Regions from separate parts of the Pseudomonas sp. 1176_21 genome, predicted to be linked through region 2. Evidence: predicted binding sites of a transcription regulator. Region 2 holds the regulator's gene; each other region holds the start of a gene.
What was found. Region 2 encodes sigma-54, which starts transcription at its own class of promoters, with help from an activator protein. Its sites were predicted from a motif close to ANTGGCATNNANNTTGCTNT; they were not measured.

Region 1 (7,817 bases), on a different contig from region 2:
TCATCGCCGAAGTTCAGCAGGCGGGTATCTTCCTGATCAAGAACCTCGACCCGGCTTCGATGAGCCACACCCTGGGCGCGTTCTGCCCGAACATCCTGTTCCCGTATGCGCGTGAAGCGCTGGACAACCTGGTGACCCGTGGTTCGTTCCCGGCCCTGATGCTGTCGCCGGTGAACTTCGATGCCCTGTACGCGCAAGAGATGCAGCGCATGCAGGAAGCAGGCGAAGCGCCTTCGCTGCAGTAAGCTGACTGCGGTACGTTGAAAGCGCCCTTCGGGGCGCTTTTTTCATGCCTCAGGCAAAACCTTGCTGGCGCCAGGCTTCGTACACCGCCACGGCCACGGTGTTGGACAGGTTCAGGCTGCGGCAGCCTTCACGCATGGGCAGGCGCAGGCGCTGGTCGCTGCCCAGCGGGTCGAGCACCTCGGGCGGCAGGCCACGGCTTTCGGGGCCGAACAGAAAGGCGTCGCCGGGGGCGAAGGCCACGTCGTGAAACGGCCGCGAGCCCTTGGTGGTGAAGGCGAACAGGCGCGGGTTGCCCAGGCTCTCGAGGCAGCTGGGCAGGTCGCTGTGGCGCTTGAGGGTGGCGTACTCGTGGTAATCCAGGCCCGCACGGCGCAGGCGCTTGTCGTCCAGTTCGAAGCCGATCGGGTCGATCAGGTGCAGCTGGCAGCCGCTGTTGGCGCACAGCCGTATAATGTTGCCGGTATTCGGTGGAATTTCCGGTTGAAAAAGGATGACGTGAAACATGCACGGCTCCGAGCATAAAGATGACGAGCATTCTACCCCCGAACCGGACCCGCGTTCGAAACTGTGGCCGCGGGTGCTGTTCTCCATGGCCCTGTTCGGCATGCTGGTGGGCCTGATGATCGGCCGCCTCACCGCGCCTGAACCACGGGTACTGGAGCGGGTGGAGGTGGTGGCCGATGGCCTGAACCTGTGGTTCAACGAAGAGCCGCAACTGCATGGCGAGGAGGTCGAGGGCACGCTGGCGCTGGTGTTCCAGGCCAGCGGGCGGAGCCAGAAGGGTCAGTTGCAGTTGGCGGGCAAGCCCGTGAGCTGGCGCCTGCAGAACAGCGACCAGGGCCTGTTGCTGAGCCTGGTGGCGGCCCGGCCGCTGCGCGGCGACTGGGCCGGCGAGCCGGTGCAGGGCCGCTGGAGGGTGCAGGTGAAACTGCACGAATAAAAGAGGGGATTCCCCGGCCTGCCTGTACCAAGGTCCCCAAAACTGGGTTGTGCTTAGGTATATGCAGGGGGTGTGCCAAGTTGGCCTGGGGCAATGGAACCTGGGGTTTTGCTGGGTTTGATGCGGTTGTGAGGGGTGTTTTTGCCTTCAGGCGGTGCAGCGGGGGCAGGCATGGTGCAGCAATGGGGCAAGCTGTTCGCCGGCAAGGCCGGCTCCTACAGGTACGGCGGCGTTTGTAGGAGCCGGCCTTGCCGGCGAAGAGGCCCCTGAGTCATGCCTCGTCGTCGCCCTCGTCGTCCCCGCCGTCGACCTTCATGCCCAGTTCCTTGATCTTGCGCGTCAGGGTGTTGCGCCCCCAGCCCAGCAGCACCGCTGCATCGCGCCGCCGCCCGGCGGTGTGCTTGAGCGCCGTCTCGATCATGATCCGCTCGAAACTCGGCACTGCGCTGTCCAGCAGGTTCGACTGGCCACGGCTCAGCGCCTGGTCGGCCCACTGGCGCAGCGCCTGCTCCCAGTTGGTCACCGGCGCCGCGTCCTGCGGCAGGTTCAGCAGCTCCGGCGGCAAGTCGCCGATATGCACCTCGCGCCCCGAGGCCATCACCGTGATCCAGCGGCAGGTGTTCTCCAGCTGGCGCACGTTGCCCGGCCACGGCAGGTTGCGCATGAACTCCTCGGTCTCGGGCTTGAGCAGCTTGGGCTCCACCGACAGCTCCTGCGCCGCACGCCCCAGAAAGTGCCGGGCCAGGGTCGGGATGTCTTCGCGGCGGTCGGCCAGGCGCGGGATGTGGATGCGGATCACGTTCAGGCGGTGGAACAGGTCTTCACGGAACTTGCCGGCCTGCACCAGGGTTTCCAGGTTCTGGTGGGTGGCGGCAATGATGCGCACGTCCACCTTCACCGGCACATGCCCGCCCACCCGGTAGAACTCGCCATCGGCCAGCACGCGCAGCAGGCGGGTCTGGGTGTCGGCCGGCATGTCGCCGATCTCGTCGAGAAACAGCGTGCCGCCGTCGGCCTGCTCGAAACGCCCGCGGCGCAGGTTGGCCGCGCCGGTGAACGCGCCCTTTTCATGGCCGAACAGCTCGGACTCCATCAGGTCCTTGGGGATCGCCGCCATGTTCAGCGCGATGAACGGCGAGGCGGCGCGTGGGCTGTGACGGTGCAGGGCGTGGGCCACCAACTCCTTGCCGGTGCCCGATTCGCCGTTGATCAGCACGGTGATGTTGGAATGGCTGAGCCGGCCGATGGCGCGAAACACCTCCTGCATGGCCGGCGCTTCGCCGATGATTTCCGGGGTGCGGGTCAGCGCCTGGGGCTCGGCCATGCCCTGCTGTTCCTGGGCGTGCTGGTTGGCACGCTTGACCAGCGACACTGCCTCGTCCACGTCGAATGGCTTGGGCAGGTACTCGAACGCGCCGCCCTGGTACGAGGCCACGGCGCTGTCCAGGTCCGAGTGCGCGGTCATGATGATCACCGGCAGACGCGGGTGCTGCTCGCGGATCTGCGCCAGAAGGTCCAGGCCGCTGGCACCGGGCATGCGAATGTCGGAGATGATCACGTCCGGCTGCTGGCGGGCCAGGCGGCTCATGACCCCATCGGCACTGTCGAAGCTCTGGGTGGTCATGCCTTCCTGTTGCAGGGCTTTTTCCAGGACCCAACGGATGGAGCGGTCGTCGTCGACGATCCAGACGGTTTCGCTTCGGCTCATGAAGAAGTGGCTCCTTGTTCCAGCGGCAGGAAGATCGAGAAGGTGGTGTGGCCAGGGTGGCTGTCACATTCGATCAGGCCCTGGTGCTGGCTGATGATGTTCTGGGTGATGGCCAGGCCCAGCCCGGTACCGTCCGGGCGACCGCTGACCATGGGATAGAAGAGGGTGTCCTGCAGTTCCGCGGGGATACCCGGGCCGTTGTCGATGATTTCGATGCGCGCCACCAGGCGGTGGCGGGTGTGGCCGATGGTGAACTGGCGCATGGCGCGGCTGCGCAGGGTGATGCGGCCCAGGCGCAGCTCGTTCTGCCCGCTGATGGCCTGCATGGCGTTGCGCACGATGTTGAGCACGGCCTGGATCATCTGCTCGCGGTCCACCAGCACGTCGGGCAGGCTCGGGTCGTAGTCGCGCACCAGGGTGATGCCGCCCTGGCTTTCGGCCTCCACCAGGCTGCACACGCGCTCGAGCACTTCGTGGATGTTGGTCATGGCCAGCGACGGCAGTTTGTTGGAGCCGAGCATGCGGTCGACCAGGTTACGCAGGCGGTCGGCCTCTTCGATGATGACGTTGGTGTAGTCCTTGAGGCCGTTGTCGGGCAGTTCGCGGGCCAGCAGCTGCGCGGCGCCACGGATGCCGCCCAGCGGGTTCTTGATTTCGTGGGCCATGCCGCGCACCAGCATCTTGGTGGTTTCCTGCTTGGACAGCTGCGCCTCTTCCTTGGTGATGCGCAGCAGGCGGTCGCGCGGGTGCACTTCGAGCAGCAGCAGGGTGCGGCCGTGGTTGAGGATCGGGGTGACGGCGTAGTCGACGGTCAGGGTCTGGCCGGTGAGGGCGGTGAGCATGGCTTCGCGCTTGGTGAACGGGTGCGCGTGCTCCACGGCCTGGCGCAGCGAGTTGAGCGCTTCGGTCGATTCGGTGAACAGCTCGCTGATGAACTGCCCGTGGCTGCGCTGGCCGCTGATGGCCAGGAGCATTTCCGCTGCCGGGTTCATGTACTCCAGGCGCAATTCGGCATTGAGCAGAATGGTGGCAGTGGTCAGGTTGTCCAGTAGCAGTCGGTGCAGTGCATCGCTGATGGTCATGGGGCGTCGTTGACCTCTTTTGGCACAGTACCGCCCTGATCGGGGCCAGGGTGGCGCGCGCTGGTAATCGGCTGATGCCAGGAAAATGCAAGAACCAAACCAAGGCTCCGAAAAGAAGCGCAATTCCCTGAAACCGGGCCTTGGCTGCGCAAAAAATGACTGGGTTAACGGGTTGCAGGCTGTTTTTGAACCAAAATGGGCTGTTGGTGCAGGGGTAGCGCTGCCTTGTGCACCATTGTAGAGCACTGCTGACTTCATCGCGGGTCAAGCCCGTTCCCACTGGTTTGTGGCAGCGGGCTTGACCCGCGATGAAGTCAGCGCAAAAAAAAGGCCTCCCGAATGGGAGGCCTCTCTCGTTACGCCGCGTGAGCGAGCGTCACTGGCTTAGCAGCTGTAGTACAGCTCGTATTCCAGTGGGTGTACGAAGGTGCGCACCTTGATTTCTTCTTCGCTTTTCAGGGCGATGTAGGCATCGATGAACTCGTCGGAGAACACGCCGCCCTTGGTCAGGAACGCACGGCCCTTGTCCAGCTCTTCCAGGGCTTCCTTCAGGCTGCCACAGACCTGCGGGATCTCTTTGGCCTCTTCAGGCGGCAGGTCGTACAGGTTCTTGTCGGCGGCATCGCCTGGGTGGATCTTGTTCTGGATGCCGTCCAGGCCGGCCATCAGCAGCGCAGCGAAGGCCAGGTACGGGTTGGCCGCCGGGTCCGGGAAGCGCGCTTCGATACGGCGGGCCTTGGGGCTCGACACGTAAGGAATGCGGATCGAGGCAGAACGGTTGCGTGCCGAGTAGGCCAGCATGACCGGGGCTTCGAAGCCCGGGACCAGACGCTTGTAGGAGTTGGTCGACGGGTTGGTGAAGCCGTTCAGGGCCTTGCCGTGCTTGATGATGCCGCCGATGAAGTACAGGGCGGTATCGGACAGGCCGGCATAGCCTTCGCCGGCGAAGGTGTTCTTGCCGTCTTTCCAGATCGACATGTGCACGTGCATGCCCGAGCCGTTGTCGCCGTACAGCGGTTTTGGCATGAAGGTAGCGGTGCGGCCATAGGCGTCGGCAACGTTGTGCACGACGTATTTCAGGGTCTGAACTTCGTCAGCTTTTTTCACCAGGGTGTTGAACTTGACGCCGATTTCGTTCTGACCGGCAGTCGCCACTTCGTGGTGGTGCACTTCGACGACCTGGCCCATTTCTTCCAGTGCGTTGCACATGGCAGTACGGATCTCGTGGTCGTGGTCGAACGGCGGAACCGGGAAGTAGCCGCCCTTGACGCCTGGACGGTGGCCCTTGTTGCCACCTTCCACGTCCTGGTCGGACATCCACGAGCCCTGCTCGGAGTAGATCTTGAACATCGAGCCCGAAATGTCGGACTTGAACTTCACTTCGTCGAAGATGAAGAACTCAGGCTCAGGGCCTGCGAATACGGTATCGCCGATGCCGGTGGAGCGCAGGAACTCTTCGGCCTGCTTGGCGATGGCGCGCGGGTCGCGGTCGTAGCCTTGCATGGTCGACGGTTCGATGATGTCGCAGACCAGGATCAGGGTCGGCTCTTCGGTGAACGGGTCGAGCACGGCGGTGGAGTCGTCCGGCATCAGGATCATGTCGGAGGCTTCGATGCCTTTCCAGCCAGCGATGGAGGAACCGTCGAACATCTTGCCGGCTTCGAAGAAGTCGTCTTCCAGCGCGTCACGGGCTGGCATGGTGACGTGGTGCTGGGTGCCCTTGGTGTCAGTGAAGCGCAGATCAATCCATTTAACGTCATGATCTTTGATGAGTTGAACCGACTTCGACATGGTGTCCTCCGGGTGGGGTAGAGCGTGCCTGTGCAGCCCTTGTAATTTGGGTGATGCCGGGCGCGAATAGTCGGCCAAGGCAACCTGCCTCACAAGGGAGCAAATTGCATGCCAGTGCCCCGAGTTGGGTTTTTCGCCCCATTCTCACGCGTTTACGGGTGCCAACGGCGCTTCAGGGGTTTTTCCTGCACTCTTAGGAGGCGTTTTTTCGTTTGAGTGACCCAAAATGGTGCGCGTGAAACCTTCTGTACAAAAGTTGCTCAAAGCTTGAGCGAATTCCGCTATAATCCGCGCCCCTTCTTTTTCGGCTGGCCACGCGCGCGCTGTTTTCATGAAACTAATCGTCAAAGTCTTTCCAGAGATCACCATCAAGAGCCGCCCGGTTCGCAAGCGCTTCATCCGTCAACTGGGCCGCAACATCCGCACCGTGCTCAAGGACCTGGATCCTGCGCTCGCGGTCGATGGTGTCTGGGACAATCTGGAGGTGGTCACCCGCCTGGACGACGAGAAGGTGCTGCGCGAAATGACCGAGCGCCTGAGCTGCATGCCGGGCATCGCGCATTTCCTCCAGGTCGATGAGTACCCGCTGGGCGACTTCGACGATATCGTCGCCAAGTGCAAGACGCATTTCGGCCACCTGCTGGCCGGCAAGCACTTTGCCGTGCGCTGCAAGCGCGGCGGCCACCATGATTTCAGCTCGATGGACGTCGACCGCTATGTCGGCAGCCAGCTGCGCCAGCAGTGCGGCGCCGCCGGCATCGACCTGCGCAACCCCGAAGTGGAAGTGCGCATCGAGATCCGCGACAAGCGCCTGTACGTGATCCACAACCAGCACAAGGGCATCGGCGGCTACCCGCTGGGCGCGCTGGAGCAGACCCTGGTGCTGATGTCCGGCGGCTTCGACTCCACCGTGGCGGCCTACCAGATGATGCGCCGCGGCCTGATGACCCACTTCTGCTTCTTCAACCTGGGCGGCCGTGCCCACGAGCTGGGCGTGATGGAAGTCGCGCACTACCTGTGGAAGAAGTACGGCAGCAGCCAGCGCGTGCTGTTCGTCAGCGTGCCGTTCGAAGAGGTGGTGGGCGAGATCCTCGGCAAGGTCGACAACAGCTACATGGGCGTGACCCTCAAGCGCATGATGCTGCGCGCCGCCACCAACATCGCCGACCGCCTGCAGATCGACGCGCTGGTCACCGGCGAGGCGATTTCCCAGGTGTCCAGCCAGACATTGCCCAACCTGGCGGTGATCGACTCGGCCACCGAGAAGCTGGTGCTGCGCCCGCTGCTGGCCAGCCACAAGCAGGACATCATCGACCAGGCCAATGAAATCGGCACCGCCGAGTTCGCCAAGCACATGCCCGAGTACTGCGGCGTGATCTCGGTGAACCCGACCACCTGTGCCAAGCGTCACCGCGTCGACCATGAAGAGAAGCAGTTCGACATGGCCGTGCTCGAGCGCGCCCTGGAACGCGCCCGCCTGGTGTCCATCGACCACGTGATCGATGAACTGGGCCAGGATATCCAGATCGAAGAAGTCAGCCAGGCGCTGGCCGGGCAGGTGGTGATCGACATTCGTCACCCCGACGCCCAGGAAGACCAGCCTCTGGAACTGGACGGCATCGAGGTCAAGGCCTTGCCGTTCTACGCCCTCAACAGTCGCTTCAAGGAGCTGGACCCCACGCGCCAGTACTTGCTGTATTGCGACAAGGGAGTGATGAGTCGCCTGCATGCCCACCATCTACTGAGTGAGGGGCATGCCAATGTGCGCGTTTATCGTCCGACATAAGATGCCGGGGTTGTATGGCGGCAGTATCCGCCATCGCCCTCCCGACCGACGAGCCCGTTGAGCGCCGTTCATTCACATTCGCCGCCTAGACTGGGCGGCAACCCGAATCCTCTGATCGAGATACACAAGTGATCGAAAATCTACGCAACATCGCCATCATCGCCCACGTTGACCATGGCAAGACCACCCTGGTAGACAAACTGCTGCGTCAGTCCGGCACCCTGGAGCGCAACGAGCTCAACGACGAGCGCGTGATGGACTCCA
Region 2 (7,817 bases):
CGCACCACAACCTGGCCGACCTGCATTTGCGCCTCAAGCAGCCGCAGGAGAGCGCCGAGTACCTGTGCGCCATCCACCAGCGCCTGTTGCAGGCCAGCCAGGATCAGCGCCTTTCGCCGTTGCTGCGCGATGCGGCGCTGCGCCAGAGCAGCAAGACCTACACCGAACTGCTCAATTTCATCAGCGAGTATGGCCAGTACCCCCGTACCGAACGCCTGCTCTACCGCCAGGGGGCGCAGCCGGCACTGTTTGCCGGCCAGGAACAACTACAGCCCCCAGCCCTTCATTATGGAACCCACTGATATGCCGCATACCTTGCCTGCATTGCCGTACGCCTACGATGCGCTGGAACCGCACATCGACACCCAGACCATGCAGATTCACCATAGCAAGCACCACCAGACCTACATCAACAACCTCAATGCCGCCATCGAGGGCACTGAATACGCCGAGTGGCCGATCGAGCAGCTGGTCGCCAGCGTCAAGAGCCTGCCGCAGAATCTGCAGGCCGCAGTGATCAACCAGGGCGGCGGGCACGCCAACCACAGTCTGTTCTGGACGGTGATGGCGCCCGGCGGCGGCGGTCAGCCCCACGGCGCGGTGGGCGAGGCGATCGATGACCAGCTGGGCGGTTTCGAGGCATTCAAGGATGCGTTCACCAAGGCTGCGCTGACCCGCTTCGGCAGTGGCTGGGCGTGGCTGAGCGTAACGCCGCAGAAAACCCTGGTGGTAGAGAGCAGCGGCAACCAGGACAGCCCGCTGATGAATGGCAATACGCCCATTCTTGGCCTGGACGTGTGGGAGCATGCCTACTACCTGCTGTACCAGAACCGTCGCCCCGAATACATCGGCGCCTTCTACAACGTGATCAACTGGTCCGAAGTAGAGCGTCGCTACGTTGCTGCCCTGGTGTGAGTCCTAGCGGCATGCGCTCGGAGGTGATGGCCATTGGCGGTGTGCGCCTGTTCAGGTTGGCGCTGGGCACACTGCTGCTGTTGGTGGGGACGGCGTTGCTGCTGGTACAGGGCTTCGCCTGGCTGGACCTGGAACCGCGGATGTTGCGTGCGCTTGAGGGTGGGGCCATGTGTGCGCTGGGCACTGCCCTGGGCGCAGTGCCGGTGTTGGTGATTCGCAGCATGCCGGTGGCCGTGGCCGATACCCTGATGGGGTTCGGTGCAGGCGTGATGCTGGCCGCCACGGCGTTCTCGTTGATCATCCCGGGGCTGGACGCCGCACAGGCGGTCGGCTTCGGCAAATGGGGGGCAGGTGGCCTGATCAGCTTCGGCCTGCTGTTCGGTGCGTTCTGCATCTACCTGGTGGACCGCAGGGTCTCGGGCGCAACACCGGACGACCTGGTCGCCGTGCCCGGCAGGCCGGTGATTCCGGCGCGCATCTGGGTGTTCGTGATTGCCATCATTGCCCACAACATCCCCGAAGGCATGGCCATCGGGGTGTCGGCCGGTGGCGGCATGCCGGATGCCGACAGCCTGGTCATGGGTATCGCCCTGCAGGATGTGCCAGAGGGGCTGGTGATCGCGCTGGTGCTGGCTGGAGCGGGGATGGGCCGTTTCAAGGCGTTTGTGATCGGCGCGGCATCCGGGCTGGTGGAGCCACTGGCGGCGGTACTGTGCGCGTGGGTGGTGAGCGTCGCCGAACTGATGCTGCCGCTGGGCCTGGCTTTCGCTGCCGGGGCCATGTTGCTGGTGGTGACCCAGGAGATCATTCCCGAGTCACGCAGCAACGGCAATCATCGCCTGGCCAGCCTGGGGCTGTGCATCGGGTTCTGCCTGATGATGGTGATGGATACCGCGTTGTCCTGAAGCGAGAAGGCGAGGTTACTCGCCTTCGTCGAAATAGTTGTTGATCAGTTCGACCAGGCCTTGCAGCGCTTCGGCTTCCTGTTCGCCTTCGGTCTTGAGGTGGATGCTCGTGCCCTTGCCAGCGGCGAGCATCATCACGGCCATGATGCTCTTGCCATCGACCATCGACTCCGGGGTACGGCCTACACGCACCGAACACGGGTACTTGCCCGCCACGCCAACGAACTTGGCCGCTGCCCGGGCGTGCAGCCCCAGCTTGTTGATAATCTCGATTTCAATTGCGGGCATCGCGGGCGGGATCCTGAGGGCTAGAGGTCGCGGTGGCGAACCTGGACGTTCTTCAATGTTTGTTGCAGCACCTGGCCCAGGCGTTCGGTGATGTACACCGAGCGATGATGACCGCCGGTGCAGCCGATGGCGATGGTGACATAGGCCCGGTTGCTGGCGGCGAACCGTGGCAGCCACTTGAGCAGGTACGACGAAATGTCCTGGAACATCTCCTCGACGTCCGGTTGCGCGGCCAGGTAGTCGATGACCGGTTGCTCCAACCCCGAATGATCCCGCAGCTCGGGCTTCCAATAGGGGTTGGGCAGGCAGCGCACATCGAACACCAGGTCGGCGTCGACCGGCATGCCACGCTTGAAGCCGAACGACTCCACCAGAAACGCCGTGCCCGGCTCGGGCTGGTTGAGCAGGCGCAGCTTGATCGAGTCGCGCAGCTGGTACAGGTTGAGGTTGGTGGTGTCGATCTTGAGGTCGGCCAGGTCGGCGATCGGCCCCAGCAGGTCGCTCTCTACCCGGATAGCTTCGGCCAGGGAGCGTTGCGTGTTGGTCAGCGGGTGGCGTCGGCGCGTCTCCGAGAAGCGCTTGAGCAGCGTTTCCTCGTCGGCGTCCAGGTACACCACATCGCAATGGATGTGCTTGCTGCGGGCATCCTCCAGCAGCTCGGGGAAGCGGCTCAGGTGGCTGGGCAGGTTGCGCGCGTCGATGGAAACGGCCACCAGCGGCTGCAGCAGCTCGGTATTGATCAGTGCGTTTTCGGCCAGTTGCGGCAACAGCCCGGCAGGCAGGTTGTCGATGCAGTAGTAGCCGTTGTCCTCAAGTACCGCGAGCGCGGTGCTCTTGCCGGAGCCGGAGCGACCGCTGACGATGATCAAACGCATGTTCAGTGCCCGTTTTGCACGTCCAGTACGACCTGGTACAGGGATTGGCTATCGGTGGCCGCGCGCAGTTTGTCGCGCACGTCCTTGCGGTCGAGCATGCTGGCGATCTGGCGCAGCAGCTCAAGGTGCGCATCGGTGGCGGCTTCCGGGACCAGCAGCAGAAACAGCAGGTCGACGGGAGCGCCATCGATGGCGTCGAAGTCGATGGGAGCGTCCAGGTGCAGCAGGGCGCTTACCGGTTTTTCACAACCTTTCAAGCGGCAGTGCGGGATGGCGATACCATTGCCGAAGCCGGTCGAGCCCAGTTTTTCACGGGCGATCAGGCTCTCGAACACGGTTTGGGTGTCCAGCTCGGGTACTTCCTTGCCGATCAGATTGGCAATCTGTTCGAGCGCACGCTTTTTACTGCCGCCCGACACGTTCACGAGGGAACGGCCGGGGGTCAGGATATCTTCTAGTCGGATCATGGGTGGGGGGGATCAGCGGGCCGCTGCACCTTGCAGGAGGCTTTGCTGTTTTTCCTTGTGTTTTTTCAGTTGGCGGTCGAGCTTGTCGGTAAGGGCGTCGATCGCTGCATACATGTCTTGATGTTCGGCGTTGGCAACCACTTCGCCGCCCGGGATCTGCAAGGTAGCCTCAATTTTCTGCTGAAGCTTTTCGACCTTCATGATCACCGTCACGTTGGTGATCTTGTCGAAGTGACCCTCCAGTCGTTTCAGCTTCTGCTCGACATACTCGCGCAGTGGCGGAGTGACTTCTACATGCTGTCCACTGATATTGACTTGCATACAGCTTCTCCTTTTGTTGCCGGTGCATAAGAGGCAGGTGTTGCGCCTGCCACTGAATTGCGGTGGCACATCTCAGGGGATGTCACATCAATCGCTTGCGTTCGCTCGACGGTGCAATGCCAAGGGACTCGCGGTACTTGGCGACGGTGCGACGGGCTACCTGGATGCCTTGTGCCTCCAGTAAACCAGCGATCTTGCTGTCACTCAATGGCTTTTTCTGATTTTCAGCCGCGACCAGTTTCTTGATGATCGCGCGGATCGCCGTGGACGAGCATTCGCCGCCCTCGGAGGTGCTCACGTGGCTCGAGAAAAAGTATTTCAGTTCGTAGATGCCGCGCGGGGTGTGCATGTATTTCTGCGTGGTCACCCGCGAAATGGTCGACTCGTGCATGCCCACCGCCTCGGCGATATCGTGCAGTACCAGCGGTTTCATCGCCTCGTCGCCGTGGTCGAGAAAGCCGCGCTGGTGCTCGACGATCTGCGTGGCCACCTTCATCAGCGTCTCGTTGCGGCTCTGCAGGCTCTTGATGAACCAGCGCGCCTCCTGCAACTGGTTGCGCATGAAGGTGTTGTCGGCGCTGGTGTCGGCGCGACGCACGAAACCGGCGTATTGCGGGTTGACCCGCAGGCGCGGCACGGCTTCCTGGTTCAGCTCGACCAGCCAGCGGTCGGAATCCTTGCGCACGATGACATCGGGCACCACGTATTCGGCTTCGCTGGACTCGATCTGCGAGCCGGGGCGCGGGTTGAGGCTCTGTACCAGTTCGATGACCTGGCGCAGTTCGTCTTCCTTGAGCTTCATGCGACGCATCAGCTGGCTGTAGTCGCGGCTGCCGAGCAGGTCGATGTAGTCGCTGACCAGGCGCTGCGCCTCGGCCATCCACGGCGTACGCGGCGGCAGCTGGCGCAGTTGCAGCAGCAGGCATTCGCTGAGGTTGCGGGCACCGATGCCGGCGGGCTCGAACTGCTGGATGCGGTGCAGCACGGCCTCGACTTCGTCGAGTTCGATGTCCAGTTCCGGGTCGAACGACTCGCACACCTCTTCGAGGGTTTCTTCGAGATAGCCCTGGTTGTTGATGCAGTCGATCAGCGTCACGGCAATCAGCCGGTCGGTGTCGGACATCGGTGCCAGGTTGAGCTGCCACAGCAGGTGGCTCTGCAGGCTCTCGCCGGCAGAGGTGCGGGTGGTGAAGTCCCACTCGTCATCGTCATTGCTGGGCAGGCTGCTGGCGCTGGTCTGGTAGATGTCTTCCCAGGCCGTGTCGACCGGCAGTTCGTTGGGGATGCGCTCGTTCCATTCGCCTTCTTCGAGGTTGTCCACCGTGGGGGCGGACTCCTGGAAGCTGCTCTCCTGAGGTTCGGCAACCGGCTTGGTCTCGGCGTTGTCGGCCATCGGGTCGCTGTTGTCGAAATCCTCGCCTTCTTCCTGGCGTTCGAGCATCGGGTTGGACTCCAGCGCCTCCTGGATTTCCTGTTGCAGGTCCAGGGTGGAGAGCTGGAGCAGTCGGATAGCCTGTTGCAACTGAGGAGTCATCGTCAGTTGCTGGCCCATTCTTAGGACGAGCGATGGTTTCATGGCTGGGGCTTAACACCTTATTCGCCGGCGCACAGGCGCCATCTACTACAAGGGCGCGAGAGGCGCCAACTTTAAGCAAATTATATGCCTGAAATCAAAGCGTTTGCCTAGAGCGCTGGAACAATTAACCCCGGGTGGAGCCATTTCCCAGCGCCCAGGCAGCGCCATGTTCAGCCATGTGCCGCAGCTTACAGGCGGAACTCGTGGCCGAGGTACACCTCTTTCACCAGGTCGTTGGCCAGGATGGTCTGTGCATCGCCTTCGGCGATCAACTGGCCATCGTTGACGATGTAGGCGGTTTCGCAGATATCCAGGGTTTCACGGACGTTGTGGTCGGTGATCAGCACGCCGATGCCCTTGGCCTTCAGGTGGTGGATGATCTGCTTGATGTCGCCCACGGAGATCGGGTCGACACCGGCGAAAGGTTCGTCGAGCAGGATGAACTTGGGCGCGGTGGCCAGTGCCCGGGCAATCTCCACCCTGCGCCGCTCACCACCGGACAGGCTCATGCCCAGGTTGTCGCGGATGTGGCTGATGTGAAATTCCTGCAGCAGGCTTTCAAGCTCCTTGCGGCGACCATCGCGGTCGAGTTCCTTGCGGGTCTCGAGGATCGCCATGATGTTGTCGGCCACCGACAGCTTGCGAAAGATCGAGGCTTCCTGCGGCAGGTAGCCGATGCCGGCACGTGCGCGACCATGCATGGGCTGGTGGCTGACGTCCAGGTCGTCGATCAGCACGCGGCCCTGGTCGGCCTGTACCAGGCCGACGATCATGTAGAAGCAGGTGGTCTTGCCGGCGCCGTTGGGGCCGAGCAGGCCGACGATCTGGCCGCTGTCGATGGACAGGCTGACATCACGCACGACTTGCCGGCTTTTGTAGGCCTTGGCCAGGTGCTGGGCTTTGAGGGTTGCCATCTACTCGGCCTTCTTCTTCGGCTGGATCACCATGTCGATGCGCGGACGCGACTCGGTGACTTTGCCACCGCGACCAGCGGTAGCGATCTGCTTCACCGTGTCGTAGACGATTTTCTCGCCTTCGGTGGTGTTGCCTTCATTGATGACCTTGGCGCGGTCAATCAGCACGATGCGGTTCTGTGGCGCATTGTACTGAATGGTCTTGCCGTAGCCCTGCATCTTGTCCGGCTTGGCTGCGCTCTGCTGCTGCTCGAAGTAGGCCAGGTTGCCCACCGAGGTCACGACGTCGATATCGCCGGAGGCAGTGCGGGTGATGGTCACGGTGTTGCCTTTGATCATCATCGAGCCCTGGGTGATGATCACGTCACCGGTATAGGTGGCAACGCCTTTCTTGTCATCCAGTTGAGCCTGGTCAGCCTGGATACGGATAGGCTGATCACGGTCGTTCGGCAGGGCCCAGGCGCTCGCGCTTCCCAGTGCTGCGCTCAGGCTGAGCAAAAAGGGGAGGGTTTTAACGAGCCTCATACTGTCCTCTTACGTTGGACAGCAGGTTCATCCTGCCGTCTTTCAGATACGCTTTCATTCCCTTGCCCGTAGTTGTGCCACCGGCGCCGTCGATTCTAACGGCTTGCTCGGTCTGCGCATATTGCTTCTGCGGGAAGACTGTCATGCGGGTAGTGGTAATAATGGTTTCGCGGTTCTGGTCGTCGGTGCGGGCAACCCGCACGTTGTCGATCAGTTCCACTTCGGTGCCGTCCGGGTTGACCTCGCCGCGGGTGCTCTGCACGTGCCACGGGTAGGCGGTACCGCGGTACATGTTGAGGTCCGGCGTGGTCAGCAGCGTCACTTCGCTGGCCTTGAGGTGTTCGACCTTGTCGGCGGTCATCTCGTACTGCAGCTTGCCATCGGGCAGAAACTGCACGCTGTGGGCGTTGATGGCGTAGTAGTCGATGGCACTTTCGTCGACCTGCGCTGCGGGCTCGTCGAGGAACGTCTCGGGGCTGATGTTCCAGTAGCCGACCGCTGCAAACAAGGCAGCGATCACACTGAACAGCGCGATATTGCGGATCTTTTTACTGAACATGGATCGCTCTACAGGTAGTTGGCATTCGCCGCGTCCAGGTTGCCCTGGGCTTGCAGGATCAGTTCGCAGAACTCGCGGGCTGCGCCTTCGCCACCGCGCGCAAGGGTCACGCCATGGGCGTGCTGGCGCACGAACGGAGCGGCACTGGCTACGGCCATGCCCAGGCCGACCCGGCGAATCACCGGCAGGTCTGGCAGGTCGTCGCCCAGGTAGGCAACCTGTTCATAGCTTAGGCCCAGTTGACCAAGAAGGTCGTCGAGCACCACCAGTTTATCTTCGCGGCCCTGGTACAGGTGCGGGATGCCGAGGTTTTTCGCACGACGTTCGACCACCGGCGTCTTGCGCCCGCTGATGATCGCGGTGGTCACGCCCGAGTTCATGAGCATCTTGATGCCCTGGCCGTCGAGGGTGTTGAAGGTCTTGAATTCGCTGCCGTCCTCGAGAAAGTACAGGCGACCGTCGGTCAGCACGC
Region 3 (7,817 bases), on a different contig from region 2:
TGGGCGGCAAGACCGCCAACGGCCAGACCCTGGGCAAGGACGCGTTCCTTCAGCTGCTGGTTACCCAGATGCAGCACCAGAACCCGCTCGACCCCCAGGACAACAGCGAGTTCGTGGCCCAGCTGGCGCAGTTCTCCAGCCTAGAAGGCATCACCTCGCTGAACGATTCGGTCAACGCCATCACGGGGGCCATGGGGTCCTCGCAGGCGCTGCAGGCCTCCGGGCTGGTCGGTCGCTCGGTGATCACCCAGGCCGACAAGGCCGTGGTCGACACGACCAAGAGCTTCACTGGCCAGGTGGTGGTCCCGCAGTCGATCACTTCGGGCACCGTCACTGTCACCGACAAGGATGGCAAGACCATCAAGACCATCGACCTGGGCGAGCAGAAGGCCGGCAATGCCGACTTCATCTGGGACGGTACCAACGAGAAGGGCGAAAAGGTCGACCCGGGTACCTACACCTTCACGGCCAAGACCACCGTCGATGGCAAGTCGGCCGAGATGTACACCCTGCTGCCGGCCACCGTCAGCAGCGTCACCATCAGTCAGACCGGCGGCGAGCTGATGCTCAACCTCGCTGGCCTGGGCAGCGTTGCGCTGTCCAAAGTCCAAACTATCGGTATATAGAGCCGGCTAACGCGGCACAAGGAGTGGAAAGATGTCTTTCAATATCGGCCTTAGCGGTCTCTATGCAGCCAACAAGCAACTGGCTGTCACCGGCAACAACATCGCCAACGTTTCGACCACCGGCTTCAAGGCCTCGCGCGCCGAGTTCGCCGATGTGTACTCGGCCAGCAAACTGGGCGTGGGCAGCAAGACCGTCGGCAACGGGGTGCGTCTGGCTGCAGTCTCCCAGCAGTTCGGTCAGGGTGACATCAACAACACCGGCAACGTACTGGACATGGGTATCCAGGGCCAGGGCTACTTCGTCCTGAGCGACAACGGCTCGCTGAGCTACACCCGTTCCGGTGCGTTCCAGACCAACAAGGACAACTACGTGGTGACCTCGGACGGTATCCGTCTGCAAGGTTACGCGGCCGACGTCAACGGCAAGATCATCAAGGGCGTGCTGACCGACCTGAAGATCGACACCTCCGCGCTGGCGCCAAAGACCACCACGCTGATCGATCAGGGCATCAACCTGAACTCCTCGGCGCCGTCGATCCCGCTGCAGGTACTGGATGACAGCACGCCGCCGGTGCTGGTGGACAACAAGACGTTCGACCCTTCGGACGAGAGCACCTACACCAAATCGTTCCCGACCAAGATCTACGACAGTCAGGGCAACGAGCACACGATGGAGCAGTTCTATCGCAAGACCGGCGACAACCAGTGGACCACCTACACGCTGGTCGATGGTCGCAACCCGTTCGACCCTACCAGCACCAAGCCACTGTCCGGCACCATCAGCTTCAATCCTGATGGCAGTGTCAAGGCCATGACTGCCGACAATACCGGTCACCCGGCGGGCTCCGAATTCACCGTGGTCAACAACAACTTCACCATGAAAGGCTGGGTGCCGGCGTCCTACGACAAGGCCACCGACAAGTGGGCGTCCAACGGTTCGGCCGGCAATGCCGACGGCATCCGTATGAACATGACCAGCACCACGTCGTACAACACCGACACTGCCCGCATGTCCCAGGCGCAGGACGGCTATGCCACCGGCATCCTGTCCAGCCTGAGCATCGACTCCACCGGTGTGATGTTCGCCAGCTTCAGCAACCAGCAGTCCCGCGCCATCGGCCAGGTCGCGATTGCCAGCTTCGCCAACGAGCAGGGCCTGGAGCAGCTGGGTGGTACCCGCTGGAAAGAGACCTACGCCTCGGGCATCCCGGGCATCGACACGCCGAAGACCGGTACCCTGGGTTCGATCGAGTCCAACGCACTGGAAGCGTCCAACGTCAACCTGACCATGGAGCTGGTCGAGCTGATCAAGGCGCAGAGCAACTTCCAGGCGAACTCCAAGACCATCTCTACCGAAAGCACCATCATGCAGACCATCATCCAGATGACCTGATGATCGCCTGATGGAATGAGCATGGACGAACCCCTTTCTCGGAAGGGGTTCGTTGTTTCGGAGGCAGTAGAAATGAAGTGCGCACTCGCAATCGTGGGCTTCGCCTTGCTGGTGGTGGCTGTGCAGGTCGGCGCCGACATGGCCGCCTGGTATCGCTGGGAAAGCCAGGCCGATGGCCGGCTCGTCTGTTCGCAGGTTTCGCCGGGCGAGGGCTGGCGTCGGTTTGCCGGGCCTTTCAACAATGGCGCTTGCCGTGACAACTGAGGTTTGCCGCTAGCGGCAAGCTGGCGCCGTATTTTCGACGGTGCATCGCACGCGCAGGCGCTGGCCTGTGCTCCAGCCCCCGCATTGACGGGGCTTTACCCCTGTTTTGCAGAGTTGGTTTGAAACTTGCTTGAGTGACCGGCAAAGCAGCGGTGAACGGCAAGTGTTCGCCAGCGCAGCGGAGGATGATCTGTGGACAAGATGCTTTACGTGGCCATGACCGGTGCCAGCCAGAACGCACTGGCGCAACGGGCGCATGCCAACAACCTGGCGAACATTTCCACCAGCGGCTTTCAGCGCGACCTGGAGCAGGCGCGCTCGATGCCGGTGTTTGGTGACAGCTTTCCGGCGCGTGCCTATGCCATGACCGAACGTCCTGCCACCGATTTCAGCCCCGGTGCCATGCAGGAGACCGGCCGCGACCTGGACATCGCCATTGGTGGCGACGGCTTCATCGCCGTGCAGGCCCCGGATGGCAGCGAAGCCTACGTGCGTACCGCCAGCCTCAACATCGATGCCCTGGGCGTGCTGCGCGCGGGCAACGGCATGCCGGTGATGGGCAATGGTGGCCCGATTGCCGTGCCGCCCGAGCAGAAGGTCGAGATCGGCCAGGACGGCACCATCAGCATTCGCGCCATGGGTGAAGGCCCGCGGGTGATGGCCGAGGTCGATCGCATCAAGCTGGTCAACCCCGACGTCAAGACCCTCAACAAGGGCCTGGACGGCATGATCCACACCAAGAGCGGCCAGCCTGCCGATGCCGATGCCAACGTGCAGGTGGTGTCCGGTTTCCTGGAAGCCAGCAACGTCAACGCCGTCGAGGAAATGACCTCGGTGCTGGCGCTGTCCCGTCAATTCGAACTGCACGTCAAGATGATGACCACGGCCAAGGAAGGCGACGAAGCCATGGCTCGGGTTTTGCAAATCGGCTAATTACACAGACGTAGCGCCGTAAAACAGGCGCACGAGGAGAACAGCATGCTTCCGGCTCTTTGGGTCAGTAAAACCGGTTTGTCCGCCCAGGATACCAACCTGACCACCATTTCCAACAACCTGGCCAACGTCTCGACCACCGGCTTCAAGCGTGATCGTGCCGAGTTCCAGGACCTGCTCTACCAGATCAAGCGCCAGCCAGGTGCACAGTCGACCCAGGACAGCGAGCTGCCATCGGGTCTGCAGGTGGGTACTGGTGTGCGCATCGTCGGCACCCAGAAAAACTTCAGCACCGGCAGCCTGCAAACCACCGAGAACCCGCTGGACATGGCCATCAACGGTCGCGGCTTCTTCCAGGTACTGCAGCCAGACGGCACCGTTTCGTACAGCCGTGACGGTACCTTCCACCTGAACTCCGATGGCCAGGTGGTCACCGCCAACGGTTTCGCCCTCGAGCCTGCCGTGGTCGTGCCGCCAGACGCGCAGACCTTCACCGTGGGCCAGGACGGCACCGTATCGATCACCACCGCCGGCAACCCGGCCGCGCAGATCATCGGCAACATCCAGACCGCCGACTTCATCAACCCGGCCGGCCTGCAGGCCATGGGCAACAACCTGTTCCTGGAAACCGCCGCCAGCGGTGCGCCGCAGATCGGCACGCCGGGCCTGAACGGCTTCGGTACCACCCTGCAGCAGACCCTGGAAAACTCCAACGTCAGCACCGTGGAAGAGCTGGTCAACATGATCACCACCCAACGTGCCTACGAGATGAACTCCAAGGTGATTTCCACCGCCGACCAGATGCTCTCGTTCGTTACCCAGAACCTGTAAGTGAAGCCCCAGGGGCGCTGATGCGGCGCCTGTTACACCGTGAGGTCAGAGTCATGAGCCGTTTGTTGTCCGTATTCGCCCTGGGTGGGGTGGTGTTGCTGGCCGGTTGCGTCGCGCCGACGCCAAAGCCCAACGACCCGTACTACGCGCCTGTGTTGCCGCGTACACCCCTGCCTGCAGCGGCCAACAACGGCTCCATCTACCAGGCCGGTTTCGAGCAGAACCTGTACAGCGACCGCAAGGCGTTCCGGGTGGGCGACATCATCACCATCACGCTCAACGAGCGTACCCAGGCGAGCAAGAACGCCAACTCGCAGATCGCCAAGAACAGCAAGGCCGAGCTTGGCCTGACCTCGCTGTTCGGTGCCGGGGTCAACACCAACAATCCGTTTGGCGACGGTGACCTGAGCCTCAGCGCCGGCTACAGCGGCGACCGCGCCACCAAGGGCGACAGCAAGGCGGCCCAGGGCAATACCCTGACCGGTTCGATCACCGTCACCGTGGCCGACGTGCTGCCCAACGGCATCATCGCGGTACGCGGCGAGAAGTGGATGACCCTCAACACCGGCGACGAGCTGGTGCGTATTGCCGGCATGGTACGCGCCGACGACATCGCCACCGACAACACCGTGCCGTCGACCCGGGTCGCCGATGCGCGCATCACCTATTCGGGCACCGGCTCGTTTGCCGATGCCAGCCAGCCCGGTTGGCTGGACCGCTTCTTCATCAGCCCGCTTTGGCCTTTCTAGGTTCGGATGATCATGTTCAACATCAAGCAGCTGATTGCCGCGACTGTCCTGTTGTCCACCGCGTTCGGCGTACATGCCGAGCGGCTCAAGGACATCGCCAGCATTTCCGGCGTGCGTACCAACCAGTTGATCGGCTACGGCCTGGTGGTGGGGCTCAACGGCACGGGTGACCAGACTACCCAGACCCCGTTCACCCTGCAGACCTTCAACAACATGCTCTCGCAGTTCGGTATCAAGGTGCCGCCGGGCTCGGGCAACGTGCAACTGAAAAACGTCGCGGCAGTGTCGGTGCACGCCGACCTGCCGGCGTTCGCCAAGCCGGGCCAGGTGGTGGACATCACGGTGTCGTCCATCGGCAACTCCAAGAGCCTGCGCGGCGGCAGCCTGCTGATGACCCCGCTCAAGGGTATCGACGGCAACGTCTACGCCATTGCCCAGGGTAACCTGGTGGTGGGCGGCTTTGATGCCGAGGGCCGTGATGGTTCCAAGATCACCGTCAACGTGCCATCGGCCGGGCGTATTCCGGGCGGTGCATCGGTAGAGCGCTCGGTGCCGAGCGGCTTCAACCAGGGCAACAGCCTGACCCTGAACCTCAATCGCCCCGACTTCACCACCGCCAAGCGTATCGTCGACAAGGTCAACGAACTGCTCGGCCCGGGTGTGGCCCAGGCGCTGGATGGTGGCTCGGTGCGCGTCACCGCACCCCTGGACCCGAGCCAGCGCGTCGACTACCTGTCGATCCTGGAGAATCTCGAGATCGACCCCGGCCAGGCAGTGGCCAAGGTCATCATCAACTCGCGTACCGGTACCATCGTGATCGGCCAGAACGTCAAGGTATCGCCAGCGGCGGTCACCCACGGCAGCCTGACCGTGACCATCACCGAAGACCCGATCGTCAGCCAGCCCGGCCCGTTCTCCAATGGCGAGACGGCGGTGGTGCCGCGCTCGCGGGTCAACGCCGAGCAGGAAGCCAAGCCGATGTTCAAGTTCGGGCCGGGCACCACGCTCGACGAGATCGTGCGTGCGGTCAACCAGGTGGGCGCGGCCCCCGGTGACCTGATGGCGATTCTCGAAGCCCTCAAACAGGCCGGCGCGCTGCAAGCCGACCTGATCGTGATCTGAGGGGCTGGTCATGGATATGCCTAAAAGCGGCATCAGTGCCGCCGACAGTGGTGCCTACACCGACCTCAACCGCCTCAACTCGCTCAAGGTGGGTGATCGCGACAGCGACGCCAACCTGCGCAAGGTCGCCCAGGAATTCGAGTCGCTGTTCCTCAACGAGATGCTCAAGTCGATGCGCTCGGCCAGCGATGTGCTGGCCAAGGACAACCCGCTCAATACCGAAACCACCAAGCAGTACCAGCAGATGTACGACCAGCAGTTGGCGGTGAGCATGTCCCGCGAGGGCGGCGGCATCGGCCTGCAGGATGTGCTGATGCGCCAGCTGTCCAAGCAGAAGGCCACCAACGCTGCAGCGGCGGCCAGCAGCCCGTTCCCGCGGGTCGATCTGCAGCAGCGCAGCCTGTGGGCGACCAAGGTGGCCGAGCCACTGCGTGATGCCGCCAGCACCAGCCACCGCAACGACATGGCGGCGCTCAATTCGCGGCGCCTGGCGTTGCCCGGCAAGCTCACCGATCGCCTGCTGGCCGGTATCGTGCCCTCGGCAGATGGCACGCCAGCCACCACCAATACCGCCGCGTTGCCGCAGCGCACCACGGCCATGACCGATGCGCTGGTCAAGGGCGACTGGGCCCCGGCCCAGACTTTTGCCGCGCCGGGCTCGATGCGTATCTACGGACGTGCCGTGGCGCAGCCGCCACTGGCCCCGGCCAAGCGCGCGTTCGATTCCAGCGACGAGTTCGTCACCACCATGCTGCCGATGGCCGAGCAGGCCGCCAAGCGTATCGGCATCGACCCGCGGTACCTGGTGGCACAGGCCGCCCTGGAAACCGGCTGGGGCAAATCGGTGATGCGCCAGGCCGATGGCAGCAGCAGCCACAACCTGTTCGGCATCAAGGCCACCGGCAACTGGAAAGGCGATCAGGCACGTGCGATCACCAGCGAGTTCCGTGACGGGCAGTTCGTCAAGGAAACCGCTGCGTTCCGTTCCTATGACTCCTACCAGGACAGCTTCCACGACCTGGTGAGCCTGTTGCAAAACAATGCTCGCTATAAAGATGCGGTAAATGCGGCCGATAAGCCTGAACAGTTTGTGCGAGAGCTGCAGAAGGCCGGGTATGCAACCGATCCGGACTACGCCAGCAAGATCTCGCAGATCGCAAAACAGATGAAGTCGTACGAGAGCTACGCAGCTGTCGCTACTACAACGAAACTATAAGGTTTGAATTATGGCGAGTTTGATCAATATCGGCTTATCCGGTGCCAGCGCTGCCCAATCGGGCATGCACACCACGGGTAACAACATCGCTAACGTCGATACCGCTGGTTACTCGCGCCAGCAGAACATTCAAAACTCCAAGAGTTCGATCCGCGAAGGCCAGGTGTTCATCGGCACCGGCACCACGCTGGCCGATGTGCGCCGCGTGTACAACAACTTCCTGGAAAACCAGCTGCGTACCACCAACTCGCTGAGCAGCGAGGCCAACGCCTTTCTCGATCAGGTCAGCCCCACCGACAAGCTGCTGTCGGACAAGGACACCGGTATCACTGGCGCCCTGCAGAGCTTCTTCACCGCCCTGCAGAGCGCTGGCGCCAAGCCGACCGAAGACGCCTCGCGCCAGTTGCTGCTGACCAGCGCCCAGGCACTGAGCAAGCGCTTCAACACCATCGCCGCGCAGCTCAACCAGCAGAACACCAACATCAACGGCAACCTGTCGTCGATGGCCACCCAGGTCAACAACCTGACGGCCACCATTGCCAACTACAACGACCAGATCTCCCGCGTGTCGTCATTGCAGGGCAGCCCCAACGACCTGCTCGACAAGCGCAACGAAGCGGTGCGCCAGCTCAGCAACCTGGTGGGCGTGGATGTGGTCGAGCGCGAGGGCAACCTCGACGTGT

Region 1: the regulator sigma-54 is predicted to act here: its motif matches at 5,864-5,883, upstream of glnA (glutamate--ammonia ligase).
Region 3: the regulator sigma-54 is predicted to act here: its motif matches at 2,397-2,416, upstream of FW760_RS18620 (flagellar basal body rod protein FlgF).

What each region holds. Positions count from the first base shown of each region.
Region 1 is NZ_VXCV01000005.1:199,397-207,213, forward strand. Features, by position in the region: gene secB (protein-export chaperone SecB) at 1-245, shown strand, start outside; gene FW760_RS14240 (tRNA (cytidine(34)-2'-O)-methyltransferase) at 295-750, opposite strand; gene FW760_RS14245 (hypothetical protein) at 749-1,186, shown strand; gene ntrC (nitrogen regulation protein NR(I)) at 1,458-2,894, opposite strand; gene glnL (nitrogen regulation protein NR(II)) at 2,891-3,976, opposite strand; gene glnA (glutamate--ammonia ligase) at 4,361-5,767, opposite strand; gene thiI (tRNA uracil 4-sulfurtransferase ThiI) at 6,099-7,553, shown strand; gene typA (translational GTPase TypA) at 7,682-7,817, shown strand, end outside.
Region 2 is NZ_VXCV01000004.1:460,416-468,232, reverse strand. Features, by position in the region: gene FW760_RS13015 (tetratricopeptide repeat protein) at 1-302, shown strand, start outside; gene FW760_RS13010 (superoxide dismutase) at 304-915, shown strand; gene FW760_RS13005 (ZIP family metal transporter) at 927-1,820, shown strand; gene FW760_RS13000 (HPr family phosphocarrier protein) at 1,836-2,108, opposite strand; gene rapZ (RNase adapter RapZ) at 2,129-2,983, opposite strand; gene ptsN (PTS IIA-like nitrogen regulatory protein PtsN) at 2,986-3,450, opposite strand; gene hpf (ribosome hibernation-promoting factor, HPF/YfiA family) at 3,463-3,771, opposite strand; gene FW760_RS12980 (RNA polymerase factor sigma-54) at 3,854-5,347, opposite strand; gene lptB (LPS export ABC transporter ATP-binding protein) at 5,536-6,261, opposite strand; gene lptA (lipopolysaccharide transport periplasmic protein LptA) at 6,262-6,786, opposite strand; gene lptC (LPS export ABC transporter periplasmic protein LptC) at 6,773-7,345, opposite strand; gene FW760_RS12960 (KdsC family phosphatase) at 7,354-7,817, opposite strand, start outside.
Region 3 is NZ_VXCV01000008.1:19,176-26,992, forward strand. Features, by position in the region: gene flgD (flagellar hook assembly protein FlgD) at 1-626, shown strand, start outside; gene flgE (flagellar hook protein FlgE) at 658-2,019, shown strand; gene FW760_RS18615 (hypothetical protein) at 2,092-2,283, shown strand; gene FW760_RS18620 (flagellar basal body rod protein FlgF) at 2,476-3,216, shown strand; gene flgG (flagellar basal-body rod protein FlgG) at 3,262-4,047, shown strand; gene flgH (flagellar basal body L-ring protein FlgH) at 4,101-4,796, shown strand; gene FW760_RS18635 (flagellar basal body P-ring protein FlgI) at 4,809-5,918, shown strand; gene flgJ (flagellar assembly peptidoglycan hydrolase FlgJ) at 5,929-7,134, shown strand; gene flgK (flagellar hook-associated protein FlgK) at 7,145-7,817, shown strand, end outside.